One region of the Clavibacter quasicaliforniensis genome, then DNA from elsewhere that is predicted to be linked to it. Evidence: predicted binding sites of a transcription regulator. Region 1 holds the regulator's gene; each other region holds the start of a gene.
What was found. The regulator LexA, encoded in region 1, represses DNA repair genes until DNA is damaged. The targets are predictions, from matches to a motif close to TCGAACANNTGTTCGA.
Positions count from the first base shown of each region.

Region 1 (4,507 bases):
GCGCCTCCTTCCCGACGCGGATCGGCGGGTTCGACCAGACCGTGACGAACTCGAGATGCGAGGGGACGTCCTCGGGCAGCACGGCGTTGACGTTCTCGAGGCCGAGGGACCGGGCGTTCGCCCGTGTCAGCGCGAGCGCGCGCTCGTTCACGTCGACCGCCCAGACCGTGGCCGCCGGCGACCGCATCGCCAGATCGAGCGCGACGGGACCCCAGCCGCAGCCCACGTCCAGCAGATGCCCCTCTGCAGGGGGCTCCGGGACGTTGCGCAGCAGCACCAGCGAGCCTTGGTCGACGTGCTCGGGGCTGAAGACGCCGCCGGCGGTCTCGACGTCCACCGTGCGTCCGCCGAGCTCGACCGTGATCGTGCGCGTGCGCAGGGGGCCGGCCGGCGACGGGGAGAAGTAGTGCGCGTCGGCCATACCGGGACGATACCGGACGCCCGCGCTACGATGGGAGCACATGACAACGCACGACGAGCACGACCACGAGCCCGCGGACACGACGACGACGTCCACCGAGAACACCGACCGGGACGACGTCGTCGCGCGCGTCCTCGCCCGAGCGGAGAACCGGTCGGCCGGCTACGCCCTCTTCCGCGGGTCCGGCGCACAGGCCCTGTCCGCGAACCCCGACACCGAGCAGGGATCGGACGGCGACCAGAGCGAGCGCGCCGACCGCCAGGCGCTCCGTCGGGTCCCCGGCCTCTCCACCGAGCTCGAGGACGTCACCGAGGTCGAGTACCGGCAGTTGCGCCTCGAGAACGTCGTGCTCATCGGCGTGTACTCGCAGGGCTCCGTCGACGACGCCGAGAACAGCATGCGCGAGCTCGCGGCCCTCGCGGAGACCGCAGGGGCCGTCGTGCTCGACGGACTGCTGCAGCGCCGTCCGACGCCCGATCCCAGCACCTACTTCGGCCGCGGCAAGGCCGAGGAGCTGCGCGCGCTCGTGGCAGCGGTCGGCGCGGACACCGTCATCGCGGACACCGAGCTCGCCCCGAGCCAGCGGCGTGCGCTCGAGGACGTGGTGAAGGTCAAGGTCATCGATCGCACCGCGGTCATCCTCGACATATTCAGCCAGCACGCCAAGAGCCGCGAGGGCAAGGCGCAGGTCGAGCTCGCGCAGCTGCAGTACCTCCTCCCGCGCCTCCGCGGGTGGGGCGACTCGATGTCGCGCCAGGCAGGTGGACAGGTCGGCGGCGCGGGTGCCGGCATGGGATCGCGCGGTCCGGGTGAGACCAAGATCGAGCTCGACCGCCGGCGCATCAACACGCGCATGGCGCGTCTCCGCAAGCAGATCGCCGCGATGAAGCCCGCGCGCGACACGAAGCGCGCAAACCGCGACCGGCACTCGGTGCCCTCGGTCGCGATCGTCGGGTACACGAACGCCGGGAAGTCGTCGCTGCTCAACCGCGTCACGAAGGCCGGCGTGCTCGTCGAGAACGCGCTCTTCGCGACCCTGGACGCGACCGTGCGCAGGACCGAGACCGACCAGGGGCAGCTCTACACGCTGGCCGACACCGTCGGCTTCGTGCGCAACCTGCCGCACCAGCTGGTCGAGGCCTTCCGCTCGACGCTGGAGGAGCTCGCCGACTCGGACGTGCTCGTGCACGTCGTCGACGCGTCGCACCCGGATCCCGCGGCCCAGCTCGCGACCGTGCACGAGGTCATCGCGGAGGTGGACGCCTCGTCCATCCCCGAGATCGTGGTGTTCAACAAGAGCGACCTCGCCTCCGACGGCGACCGCGTGGTGTTGCGCGGCCTCGCGCCGCAGGGCGTCTTCGTCTCGGCCCGCACGGGCGAGGGCGTCGAGGAGCTGCGTCGCCGCATCGCGGAGCTGCTGCCGCAGCCGACCATCGAGGTCGACCTCCTGGTGCCGTTCGAGCACGGCGAGATCGTCGCCATGCTCCACGACGGCGCGAAGGTGGTCGAGACCTCGTACGTCGAGGAGGGCACGCGCGTGCGCGCGCTCGTGACGGCCGAGCAGCAGGCGCAGGTCCAGGCGTACTCGGTGGTGCCCACAGCCTGATCCGCGGCATCGTGCGCAGGTTCGAGCCCGCACGCAGCAGAGCGGCCGATCCCCTCGGGGACCGGCCGCTCTCGTGCGTCGTGCGGGGGGATCAGACGGAGCGCATGACCGCGACGACCTTGCCGACGACCTCCGCGAAGTCACCGAGGATGGGCTCGAACGCGCTGTTCCGGGGGAGCAGCCATGTGTGGCCGTCGCGCTGGCGGAACACCTTCACCGTGGCCTCGTCGTCGAGCATGGCCGCGACGATGTCGCCGTTCTCCGCGGTCTTCTGCTGGCGGACGACGACCCAGTCGCCGTCGCAGATGGCCGCGTCGATCATCGAGTCGCCGACGACGCGCAGCATGAAGAGGTCGCCCTTGCCGACGAGCTGACGGGGGAGGGGGAAGACCTCCTCCACCATCTGCTCCGCGGTGATGGGGATGCCGGCGGCGATGCGGCCGACCATGGGCACCATGGCGGCGTCGCCCACGGGCGTCGACGGCTCGCCGCTCTCCGCGGCGCCGCTGCCGGGCAGGTCGATGAGGACCTCGAGGGCGCGCGGCCGGTTCGGGTCGCGGCGGAGGTAGCCGGAGAGCTCGAGCTGGTTGAGCTGGTGCGTGACGCTCGAGAGCGACGCGAGGCCCACGGCGTCGCCGATCTCGCGCATGCTCGGCGGGTAGCCCTGGCCGGCGATGGTGCGCTGGATGAACTCCAGGATCGAGATCTGCTTGTCGCTGAGGCTCTTGCGGCGCCTCGTCGCGCCGCCTCCCGCCGCTCGCTCGTCCGTCATGTCACGGCCCGCCTCTCGTCGCCGACGCCTCCGCGGCACGTCGACCCGGCGGGCCGACGCCCTCGCGGGGGCGATGTCGGTGGTGCCGGGTGGAATGGACACCAGGCACTCGAAACTGTATCCAGCTGGGGCACCTCGTACAAACACCTGTTCGAGCGTGTCGCGCCGTTAGGGGCCGGATCGAGGCGATGAGGGCTTGCGGAGCCTGGGTTTCGAATGTATGTTCGGAACACAGCTTCGCACCCGGCTCTCCCGGCCGAGAGCCGGGTGCGAGCTGCCGGACCCGCATCGCATGCCGCACCGCACTGCACCGCCGGGTGCGTCGCATCGACGCCCCACCGTCTCGCACGAGAGGTCACCATGAACACCGCAGCCACCACCACCGTCGCCCCGTCCGTCGCACCCGTCGCGGAGGCCGCCGTCGCGCCCCGTACGCGCCTGCGCATCACGCGCCGGGGGCGACTCGTCCTCACCGCGCTGGTCGCGGCTCCCCTCGCGTTGGGCGCCGGCTTCGTCGCGCTCAACGGCGGCGCGGCCGTCGCGTCGAAGGACGCCTCGGGCACCACGTTCGAGTACGTCACCGTCTCCAGCGGCCAGTCCCTGTGGGACCTGGCCGAAGAGATCGCGCCGTCGGCCGACCCGCGCGACGTCATCGCGTCGGTCGTCGACCTCAACCGCCTGCCGTCGTCGGACGTCGCGGCTGGCCAGCAGCTCGCCGTCCCCACCGAGTACGCGCACTGATCCTCGGGCGACGCCGCATGGGTCGTCGCACGCGAACGGCGGTCAGCCGCCGCGCTCCCGGTGGCGGCCGGGAGCGCGGCGGCTGGAGGGGAACCGATCGGTAGCATGGATCCCATGAGCACCCTCGCGCGCACCGCGCACGTCACGCGGCAGACCAGCGAGTCCACCATCGATCTCCAGCTCGACCTCGACGGCACCGGCGCCTCCGAGATCAGCACGTCGGTGCCGTTCTACGACCACATGCTCACCGCGTTCGCGAAGCACTCCCTCACCGACCTCAGGGTCACCGCCACGGGTGACACGCACATCGACGTGCACCACACCGTGGAGGACGTCGGGATCGTCCTCGGGCAGGCCATCCGCGAGGCGCTCGGCGACAAGTCCGGCATCGCCCGCTTCGGCGACGCGCTCGTGCCGCTCGACGAGGCCCTGGTGCAGTCGGTCGTCGACATCTCCGGCCGTCCGTTCCTCGTGCACTCGGGCGAGCCCGCAGGCTTCGAGATGCACCTCATCGGCGGCCACTTCACCGGATCCATGGTCCGCCACGTGTTCGAGGCCATCACCTTCCACGCCGGCCTCACCGTGCACGTCACCGTGCTCGGCGGGCGCGACCCGCACCACATCGCCGAGGCCGAGTTCAAGTCCTTCGCGCGCGCCTTCCGTCAGGCGAAGGAGCTCGACCCGCGGGTGTCCGGCATCCCTTCCACGAAGGGCGCGCTGTGACGCGGCCCTCCGTCGTCGTCCTCGATTACGGGAGCGGGAACGTCCACTCCGCCGTCAAGGCGCTCGAGCTGGCCGGCGCCGATGTCGAGCTGACGGGCGACGCGAAGAGGGCGCACGAGGCCGACGGCCTCCTCGTCCCCGGCGTCGGGGCGTTCTCCGCCGTGATGACGGCGCTGCGGGCGGCCGGCGGCGACCGGGTCGTCGACCGCCGTCTGGCGGGAGGCCGCCCGGTGCTGGGCATCTG
Region 1 covers NZ_CP139624.1:2,207,695-2,212,201, reverse strand. Annotated here, with positions in the region: gene NL142_RS10550 (class I SAM-dependent methyltransferase) at 1-421, opposite strand, end outside; gene hflX (GTPase HflX) at 462-2,027, shown strand; gene lexA (transcriptional repressor LexA) at 2,119-2,799, opposite strand; gene NL142_RS10535 (hypothetical protein) at 3,160-3,540, shown strand; gene hisB (imidazoleglycerol-phosphate dehydratase HisB) at 3,655-4,263, shown strand; gene hisH (imidazole glycerol phosphate synthase subunit HisH) at 4,260-4,507, shown strand, end outside.

Region 2 (4,507 bases), 540 kb from region 1:
AGCTGGCTCGCCGGGATCACCCCGAGCTCGTCGAGCATGGGCCGGTAGCTCTCGAGCACGTGCTCGGTGACCTCCATCTGCAGGATGTCGAGCTCGGCGGCGACGCGCGCGCGGCCGTCGGGGTCGGGGGAGCCGCGCGGGATGAGGTCGCGGTCGTCGACGAAGAGCGGGAGCTGGCCGGCCGGATCCGCGGGCCGGGCCGCCCGCGCGGTGAGCCGCCGCGCGTACGCCATGACGTCGCCGCGCGACGCGGCCCCGCGCGCCGCCCGGTCGTCCTCGTTCGTGGCGAGCGAGTCGAGCGCGCCGACCGCCGCGAGCCGCTCCAGCAGCGCGCGCGACGGCTGCGCCTTCGCGTAGAAGTCGCTGATGGAGTCGTAGGGCTGGCCCCGCTCGATGCGCTCCAGCTCCGCCTCGCTCATGCCGTGCACGTCCTGCAGCGACAGCCGGATGCCCAGCTCGCCGATGCGCGTGCGCCCTGTCGTCTCCCCGCCCTCGACGCGCTCCACCCGGTAGACGCCGGTCGACCGGTTCACGTCGAGCGGCAGCACGGGCACCCCCATGCGACGGGCCTCGGTGAGGAGCAGGCGCTTGGGGTACATGCCGGGGTCGTGCGTGAGGATCCCCGCGAGGAACTCCGCCGGGTAGTGCGTCTTCAACCACGCGCTCTGCCAGGTGGGCAGCGCGAACGCGGCGCCGTGCGCCTTGCAGAACCCGAACGAGCCGAAGCCCTTGAGCGCCTTCCAGATGCGCTCGACGTCGGCGTCCGAGAAGGGGCGCCGGCCCGTGCGCCCGTCGACGTGCATGGCGGTGCGCTCCCGGAACGCCTGCTCGACCACCGTGTCCATCCGCTCCATGTTGCGGCGCAGCTCGTCCGCCTCCGCGAGGGAGACCTGCATGCAGTCGGCGAAGATCCGGATGACCTGCTCGTGGTAGATGACGACGCCGAAGGTGGGCGCGAGGAACGGCGCGAACCGCGGGTGCAGGTAGTCGGGCCGGGTGATGCCGTGCTTGGTGTCGAGGAACGGCGCGACCATGTTGCCCTTCATGGGGCCGGGCCGGAACAGCGAGATGTCGGCGATGAGGTCCTCGTAGACGTCCGGCTGCATCTTGCCGATGAGCTCGCGCTGCCCGGGCGACTCGATCTGGAACATGCCGAGCGTGTGCGTGGTGCGGATGGCGGCGAAGGTCTCCTCGTCGTCGTGGGGGATCTCGTCGAGCTCGATGCGCCCGTCGCGGTGCACGTAGCGCGCGTCGACCGGGATGCCGCCCGCGACCGCCGAGCGCGTGCCGTGGATGCGGTGGATCTCGTCCAGCGCGTACGCCATGGTGCTCTGCATCCGCACCCCGAGGATGTCGAGCTTCAGGAGCCCCATGTCGTCGATGTCGTCCTTGTCGAACTGGCTCATCGGCAGGCCCATGCCGCTCGGCTGCACGGGGCTCGTGCTCAGCAGGTCGGAGTCGCCGAGGATCACGCCGCACGGGTGCATGGAGATGTGCCGGGGGAGCCGGTCGAGCCGCTCCGTGAGGTCGACGAGCAGGTCGATGCTCGGGTCGTCGCGCACGAGGTCGGCGATGGGCTTGAGCTCGGGCTTCGTCTCGAGCACCGCCCGGAACTCGCGCGCGTTGAAGCGCCAGATGTTCTTGGCGATGAAGTCGATCTGCTGCTCGTCGAGGTCGAGCGCGAGCCCCGCGTCGCGCGCGGCCCCGCGGGCCCGGTAGGTGTTCTGCATCGACAGCAGGGTGACCCGGTTGCTGCCGTACTTCTCGAACACGCGGTGGTAGACCTCGTGCCGGCGCGCCGACTCCACGTCGATGTCGATGTCGGGCAGCGTCGAGCGCACCTTGCCGAGGAAGCGCTCGAACAGCAGGTCGTGCTCGAGCGGGTCGACGTTGGAGATGCGCAGCAGGTAGTTGACGAGGCTGCCCGCGCCGGATCCGCGGGCCTGGTTGCGGACGCCCATGTCGCGCATGAGCGCGCACACGTCGGCGACGGTGAGGAAGTAGGTGGCGAAGCCGAAGCCCGTGATGGTCTGCAGCTCCGTGCGCATCCGGGCGAGCACGCGCTGCCGCATCGACTCGTCCACGTGGCCGAACCGCTCGGTGACCCCGGCCTCGGCCTTCCGCCAGAGCGCCTCGTCCGGGTCGCCCGTGACGCCGATGACGGACTTCTCCGGCAGCTTCGGCTTCCGCCAGGCGAGGTCGGCGTCCGGATCCAGCCGGCAGCGGTCGGCGAGCTCCTCGGTGGCGCGCAGCAGCGCCTCGCCCGCCCGGCGGTCGAGCGACGACGCGCCCGCGACCTCCCGCGCGATCCCCTGCATCTCGGTAGGGGTCTTGAGCCACGCCTGGCCGTTGGGCTGCGGCCGGAACGACCCGAGCGGCCGGAGCGTTCCCGCGGCGTCGAGCACGTCGCCCGTGAGCGCGTCGTCGGGCTCGAGGTAGCGGACGGCGTTGGTGAGCACCGCGGGGACGCGGTGGGCCTCGGCGAGCTCCAGCATGCGGGCGGCGTGCCGGAGGCTCGCGGACTCGCCCGGCTCGGTGAAGTGGCAGACCACCTCGACGACGACCGCGCCGGGCAGGAGCCTGGCCCACTCGGCCAGGTGGCGGGAGGCGAGCGCGTGGTCGCCCGCCGCGACGGCGCGGCCGACGTCCGAGTCGGGCCCGAGCATGACGGTGCCGACGGGTCCCTCCTCGCCGAGCAGGAACGCGGGCGGCCGGGTGCGCGCGATGCCGGCCTGGGCGCTCCGGGCGGTGCTCCTCGCCGTCCCGCGCCCGTGGCTCGCGCTGATGAGCCGGCTGAGGGCGGCCCAGCCCTGGCCGCGCGTGCCGCCGTGCGCGAGCACCGTGATCCGGCCGGGGTGCTCGCCCGTGAGCCCGAGCTCCGCGCCGACCACGGGGGAGACCCCGGCGGCGAGGGAGCGGCGGATGTGGCGGACGGCGCCGTACAGCCCGTCGCGGTCGGTGATCGCCGCGGCCGACGCGCCCTCGGAGGCGACCCGGTCGACGAGGGCCTCGGGCGCCGAGGTGCCGAAGTGGGCGGAGAAGGCGGACGCGACGTGCAGGTGGGTGAAGCTCACGCGCGCCTCCCTCGATGTCCGCCCGCGTCCTCCCCGGGCGCGATGTTCGAACGGATGTTCGACTCGCCCAGTGTAGGTCGGCTGCCCGACGGCCGCGACCCGTAGTCTCGGAGGATGACCAGCGAACCCTCCACCCTCGTCATCCTCGGCGCCAGCGGCGACCTCACGGAACGCCTCCTCCTGCCGGGTCTCGGCAGCCTCGTGGCGAGCGATCGGGGGCGCAGGATCCAGCTCATCGGCACCGGCCGGAGCGAGCGCACGGCGTCGGAGTGGACGAAGACGGTCAAGACCGCGTTCGACTCGGTGGACGCCACGGGACGCCGGGCGGCGGGCATCGTCTCGTCCACGAAGTACATCCAGGCCGACCCCACGGACCTCGACGACCTGAAGCGCATCCTCGAGGCGTGCGAGGGCGCGCCCGCCCTCTACTTCGCGCTGCCGCCGGCCATCTCCATCCAGGTGTGCGAGCAGCTCGCGAAGCTCGACCTGCCGGAGGGCACCACGCTGGCGCTCGAGAAGCCGTTCGGGTCGAACAGCCGCAGCGCCGCGCAGCTCAACCGCCAGCTGCTGAAGCTCGTGCCGGAGGACCGCATCCACCGCACCGACCACTTCCTCGGCCTCTCCACGGTGCTCAACCTCGTGTCGCTGCGCTTCGCCAACCGCTTCTTCGAGTCGGTGTGGAGCGCGAAGGACATCGAGAAGGTCGAGATCCTCTACGACGAGACGCTGGCGCTCGAGGGCCGCGCGGGCTACTACGACAAGTCGGGCGCGCTCGTCGACATGATCCAGAGCCACCTGCTGCAGGTGCTCGCGGTGTTCGCGATGGAGCCGCCGGCGAGCATCGACCCGGACGACCTGCGTTCGAACATCGCCTCGGTCCTCCGCGCCACCGAGGTCTGGGACAACGACCCCATCGCGCACAGCCGCAGGGCGCGCTACACCGCCGCCACGGTGGACGGCACGCGCATCCCCGCGTACGCGAAGGAGGAGGGGGTGGATCCGGCCAACGAGACGGAGACGCTCGCCGAGGTCACCTTCGGCGTCGCGAACGCGCGCTGGGCGGGCGTCCCGTTCCGGCTCCGCTCGGGCAAGGCCCTCAAGGAGGCGTCGAAGCGCATCGTCGTCACCTTCAAGCCGGTGGCGCACCTGCCGCGGGGCCTGCACGGATCCGCCCGGCCCGACCGGCTGATCATCGACCTCAAGCCCGACGGCATCTCGCTCGAGGTCACGATGGACGGAACGGGCGAGCCCTTCACGCTCACGCAGTCCACGTTCCGCGCGGAGTTCGCCGAGCCCGAGCTCACGCCGTACGGCGAGGTGCTCGACGGCATCCTCGCGGGCGACCCGCGCCTCTCGGTCCGCGGCGACGTGGCCGAGCGCTGCTGGCGCATCGTCGCACCGGTCATGCGCGCCTGGAAGGGCGACCGCGTGCC
Region 2 covers NZ_CP139624.1:1,666,312-1,670,818, forward strand. Annotated here, with positions in the region: gene NL142_RS08015 (DNA polymerase III subunit alpha) at 1-3,074, opposite strand, end outside; gene NL142_RS08020 (glucose-6-phosphate dehydrogenase) at 3,189-4,507, shown strand, end outside.
Region 2: the regulator LexA is predicted to act here: its motif matches at 3,121-3,136, upstream of NL142_RS08015 (DNA polymerase III subunit alpha).

Region 3 (4,507 bases), 540 kb from region 1:
GCCCGACCCTCCCCGCCCGGCGACGAGAGATCCACCCATGCAGCACGCCCCCCAGAGGACCCGCGCCGACCGGGCCCGCGTCCGCGGCATCGCCCGCCACGGCCGCCTGCGCACCCCGAGCGCGGGGCGCACCGTGATGAGGGGCATCGGCATGACCGTGGCGGTCGCCCTGGCGAGCACGATCTCGGTCGTGGGCATCGCCGCCTGGGACCTCTCCCGAACCGTCGCCGACAACACGGTCGACATCTCGGGCGGCCAGACGCTCCCGCCCTCGCTCGGCGGCATCGACGGCGGCGCGAACATCCTCATCGTCGGCAGCGACAGCCGCGCCGGCCAGGGCGACGGCTACGGCGCGGCGAAGGACGTGGGCACGGCCACCCTCAACGACGTCACGATGCTGCTGCACATCAGCCAGGACAGCAGCCGCGCGACGGTCATCTCCTTCCCTCGCGACATGCTCGTGCCCATCCCGGAGTGCGAGGGCCCCGACGGCACGAAGTACGCCGCCAGCTCGCGCGCGCAGCTCAACGAGTCGCTCTCCCGCGGCGGGTTCGAGTGCACCGTGCGGATGGTCGAGGGCCTCACCGGGCTCGACATCCCGTACGGCGGCGTCGTGCAGTTCAACGGCGTGGTCGAGATGTCCAACGCGGTCGGCGGTGTCGAGGTCTGCGTGGCCAACGGGATCTACGACAAGAAGACCGACCTGTCGCTCGATCCCGGCCTGCACACGCTCAAGGGCAAGGACGCCGTGCAGTTCCTCCGCACGCGCTACGGCGTCGGCGACGGCAGCGACATCTCGCGCATCGGCAACCAGCAGGTGTTCCTGAGCGCGCTCGTGCGCACCATCAAGAGCACGGACACGCTGACCAACCCGGCGAAGCTCTACGGCATCGCGCGCGCCGTGGTCGACAACATGCAGCTGTCCACGTCGCTCGCCGACCTCGACACGCTCGTCTCGGTCGCGCTCACGTTCAAGGACATCCCGCTCGACGACGTCGTGTTCCTGCAGTACCCGGGCACGGTCCTCGCGAACGGGCGCGTCCAGCCGGATGAGGCGGCGGCCGCGCAGCTCGTGAGCCTGCTGGCCTCCGACGCGGACTTCTCGCTCGGTCAGCCGGCCGCGACCGACGAGGCCGGCAGCGTCCCGGCCGAGGGCACGACCACGCCGCCCGCGACCGCGCCGCCGGCCGACGCATCGGCACCGACCACGCCGCCCACCGCGACGGCCGAGGTGCTCGACCCGAGCATCACCGGCCAGACCGCGGCGCAGAGCACCTGCTCCAACGGCCAGGGCTGATCCGCTCGATCGCGCCCGCCGCCTGCGGCTAGCGCTCGGCGGGCGCCTCGACGATCCGGGGATCCGGGAAGGCCGTCTCGACCGCGGGCGCGTCGGTGCCGCGGGCGCGCATCCAGACGAAGAAGCCCGTGAGCGTGAACGCGCCGTAGAAGACGTACATGAAGGCGGACGCGTAGTAGCCGGCGCTCACCAGCAGCGGCACGCCGACGAGGTCGACGGCGACCCAGACCAGCCAGAACTCGACCCAGCCCTTGGCCATGCCGTAGGTGGCGAGGAGCGAGCCGACGAAGATCCAGGCGTCGGCCCAGACGGGCTCGTAGGAGCCGAGCGCGCGGAAGACGGGGGTGAGCAGCGCGGTGCCGCCGACGAGCGCGACCACGAGCAGGATCCGCTCGCGACCGGACGCCCACTGCGGCACGACAGGAGCGCCGCCGTGCCTGGCCTGCTGCCAGCGGTACCAGCCGTAGACCGACACGGCGATGAACATGACCTGGCGGCCGGCCTGGCCGAGCAGGTTGACGGGGTTCGGCGTGCCGAAGACCGCGCCGAGGAAGACGGTGAAGAGGAGCACGTTGCCGACGATGCCGACGGGCCACGCCCAGACCTTCCGGCGCATGCCGCCGAGCGCGCTGGCGAGGCCGAAGAGGTTGCCGACGATCTCGCGCCAGAGGATGGTCTGGTCGCCGATGCGGAGCTGCGCGTCGAACAGCCACTCGAGTGCCGCCATGCGGGATCCCTCCGTGCGCCGCGGTCCGGGTGACCTGCGTGCGGGGCGCCGTGCGCGGCGCCGATGGGGTGAAGGCGCGGGTGTCCCCGGCTATTCCCCGGGCCCGCCCGGGGCCGGCAGCCGGTGCCGATGCGGCCTCAGGCGAACAGGCGGCCTCAGGCGAACAGGCGCACGTCGAGCTCCTCGTCCGATGCGGTGACGAGCGACCAGCGGCCGCGCGCGTCCACGCTCAGGTCGAACGAGCCGTCGACCCGGCGCGCGCCCGTGGTGAGCGGCACGGCCTCGACGCGCCACATCGACAGCTCCAGCAGGTGGGCGCTCGCGCCGCGGGGCGCGCGGCCCGTGCGCTGCCACCAGTCGACTCGCGCGATCCACCGCTCGGGCGAGCTCACCACCCCGTAGACCACGCCCCGCCAGGTGAACCGCAGCGGCGATCCGTCGTTCGAGAGCTCGACCTCCACGTCCTCGTCGATCCGCATGGTGCCGCTCCTCTCGCCCGTCGCGCCGGCCGCGCTCCCGCGTTCGAACGGATGTTCGAACGTCTGATCCGAGTGTAGGAACGCCCGCCGACATCCACGAGGGGAGCGGGCGGATCCACCTCACCCTCGACCGGAGCCTGAGGGTCGGGTCCGGATCGCGCGCATCGGGCATGGATCCGCCGCCCGCCGCGTTGGCCCCGGTGTCCCGAGGGCGGCAGACGCCCCCTCGTCATCGACACCCGAGGAGGGTCCACATGACCGACACCACCACACGCCCCGCCGGGGCCTCCGGCACGTTCACCATCGGCGGCGACCTGCCCGTCGTCCGGCTCGGCTACGGCACCATGCAGCTGACCGGCGAGGGCGTCTGGGGCGCCCCCGAGGATCCGGCCGAGGCCATCCGCGTCATCCGCCGCGCCGCCGAGCTCGGCGTCACGTTCTTCGACACCGCCGACTCGTACGGCCCGTTCGTCGCCGAGGAGCTCCTCAAGGAGGCGCTCCACCCGTACGCCGACGACGTCGTCATCGCGACCAAGGGCGGGCTCACGCGCCCCGGCCCCGGCGACTGGCAGCCCGTCGGCCGCCCCGAGTACCTGCGCCAGCAGGCCGAGCTGAGCCTCCGCCACCTGGGCCTCGAGCGCATCGACCTCTACCAGCTGCACCGCATCGACCCCGCCGTGCCGCTCGCCGACCAGATCGGCGTGCTCAAGGACCTGCAGTCCGAGGGCAAGATCCGCCACATCGGGCTCTCCGAGGTGCAGGTCGACGACGTGAAGGCCGCTCGGGAGATCGCCGAGATCGTCTCGGTGCAGAACCTGTTCAACCTCGCCAAGCGCGACGCCGAGCCGCTGCTCGACTACGCCGAGGCCGAGGGCCTCGCCTTCATCCCGTGGTTCCCGCTCGCGACCGGCGAGCTCGCGAAGGACGGCGGCCCGCTCGACGCCCTCGCGAAGCAGCACGACGCGCGCGCCTCGCAGCTCGCGCTCGCCTGGCTCCTGCGTCGCTCGCCCGTCATGCTGCCTATCCCCGGTACCAAGTCGGTCGGCCACGTCGAGGACAACATCGCCGCGGCGGGCATCGAGCTCACCGACGACGAGTTCCAGGCGCTCACCGACGCCGTCTGATCCACCGCACGACGACGAAGGGCCCCGCGGCGGATCGCGGGGCCCTTCGTCGTGCCGGTCGGCGTCCGGGTCAGGTGCCGATCCGGGTGCCCGAGTCGTCGGCGAGGCCGAGGTCGTCGAGCTGAGCGAGCAGGCTCGCCCCGTCCGGGGCGTAGACCCACGGGATCGAGCTGTCGAGGGCGCGCTTCTCCGCCTTCGCCCGTCCGCCCGCGAGCACGGCCTCGCCCGCCGAGAGCTGCCGGATGAGGACGACCTCGACGTTGTCGGGGTGCCGCTCGGCGAACTCGCCGTAGAGCAGCTCGTCGTGCTGGCCGTCGTCGCCCGCGAGGATCCACTTGACGTGCGGGAACTCGGCCGCGAGGCGCCGCAGGTTGTTGCGCTTGTGCTCCATGCCGCTGCGGAACCACCGGTCGACGGTGGGACCCCAGTCGGTGAGGAGGATCGGTCCCGGCGGGTAGAGGTTCCGCGACAGGAACCGCGTGAGCGTCGGGGCGACGTTCCACGCCCCCGTGGAGAGGTAGAGGACGGGCGCGCCCTCGTGCTGCAGGCGGAGGCGCTCGTAGAGCACGGCCATGCCCGGGGTGGGCGTGCGCGCGTGCTCGTCGAGCACGAACGTGTTCCAGGCGGCGAGGAACGGCCGGGGGAGCGCGGTGACCATGACGGTGTCGTCGATGTCGCTGAGGATCCCGGTGCGCACGTCGTCGCCCACGATGAAGACGGGCGCCTCGACGGTCTCGGACCCCTGCGCCCGGATGCGGATGGTGTGCCAGCCGCTCCGCAGGCTCGCCTCGACGACCTGGTCGACGACGCCGCCGCGGTCGGCCCGCACGTGGTGCTCGGTGCCGTCGATCTCGACGACGACGTCGACGTCGGTGAGCGG
Region 3 covers NZ_CP139624.1:1,671,790-1,676,296, forward strand. Annotated here, with positions in the region: gene NL142_RS08030 (LCP family protein) at 38-1,297, shown strand; gene pnuC (nicotinamide riboside transporter PnuC) at 1,326-2,024, opposite strand; gene NL142_RS08040 (DUF6504 family protein) at 2,180-2,503, opposite strand; gene NL142_RS08045 (aldo/keto reductase) at 2,758-3,627, shown strand; gene NL142_RS08050 (App1 family protein phosphatidate phosphatase) at 3,698-4,507, opposite strand, start outside.
Region 3: the regulator LexA is predicted to act here: its motif matches at 2,547-2,562, upstream of NL142_RS08040 (DUF6504 family protein).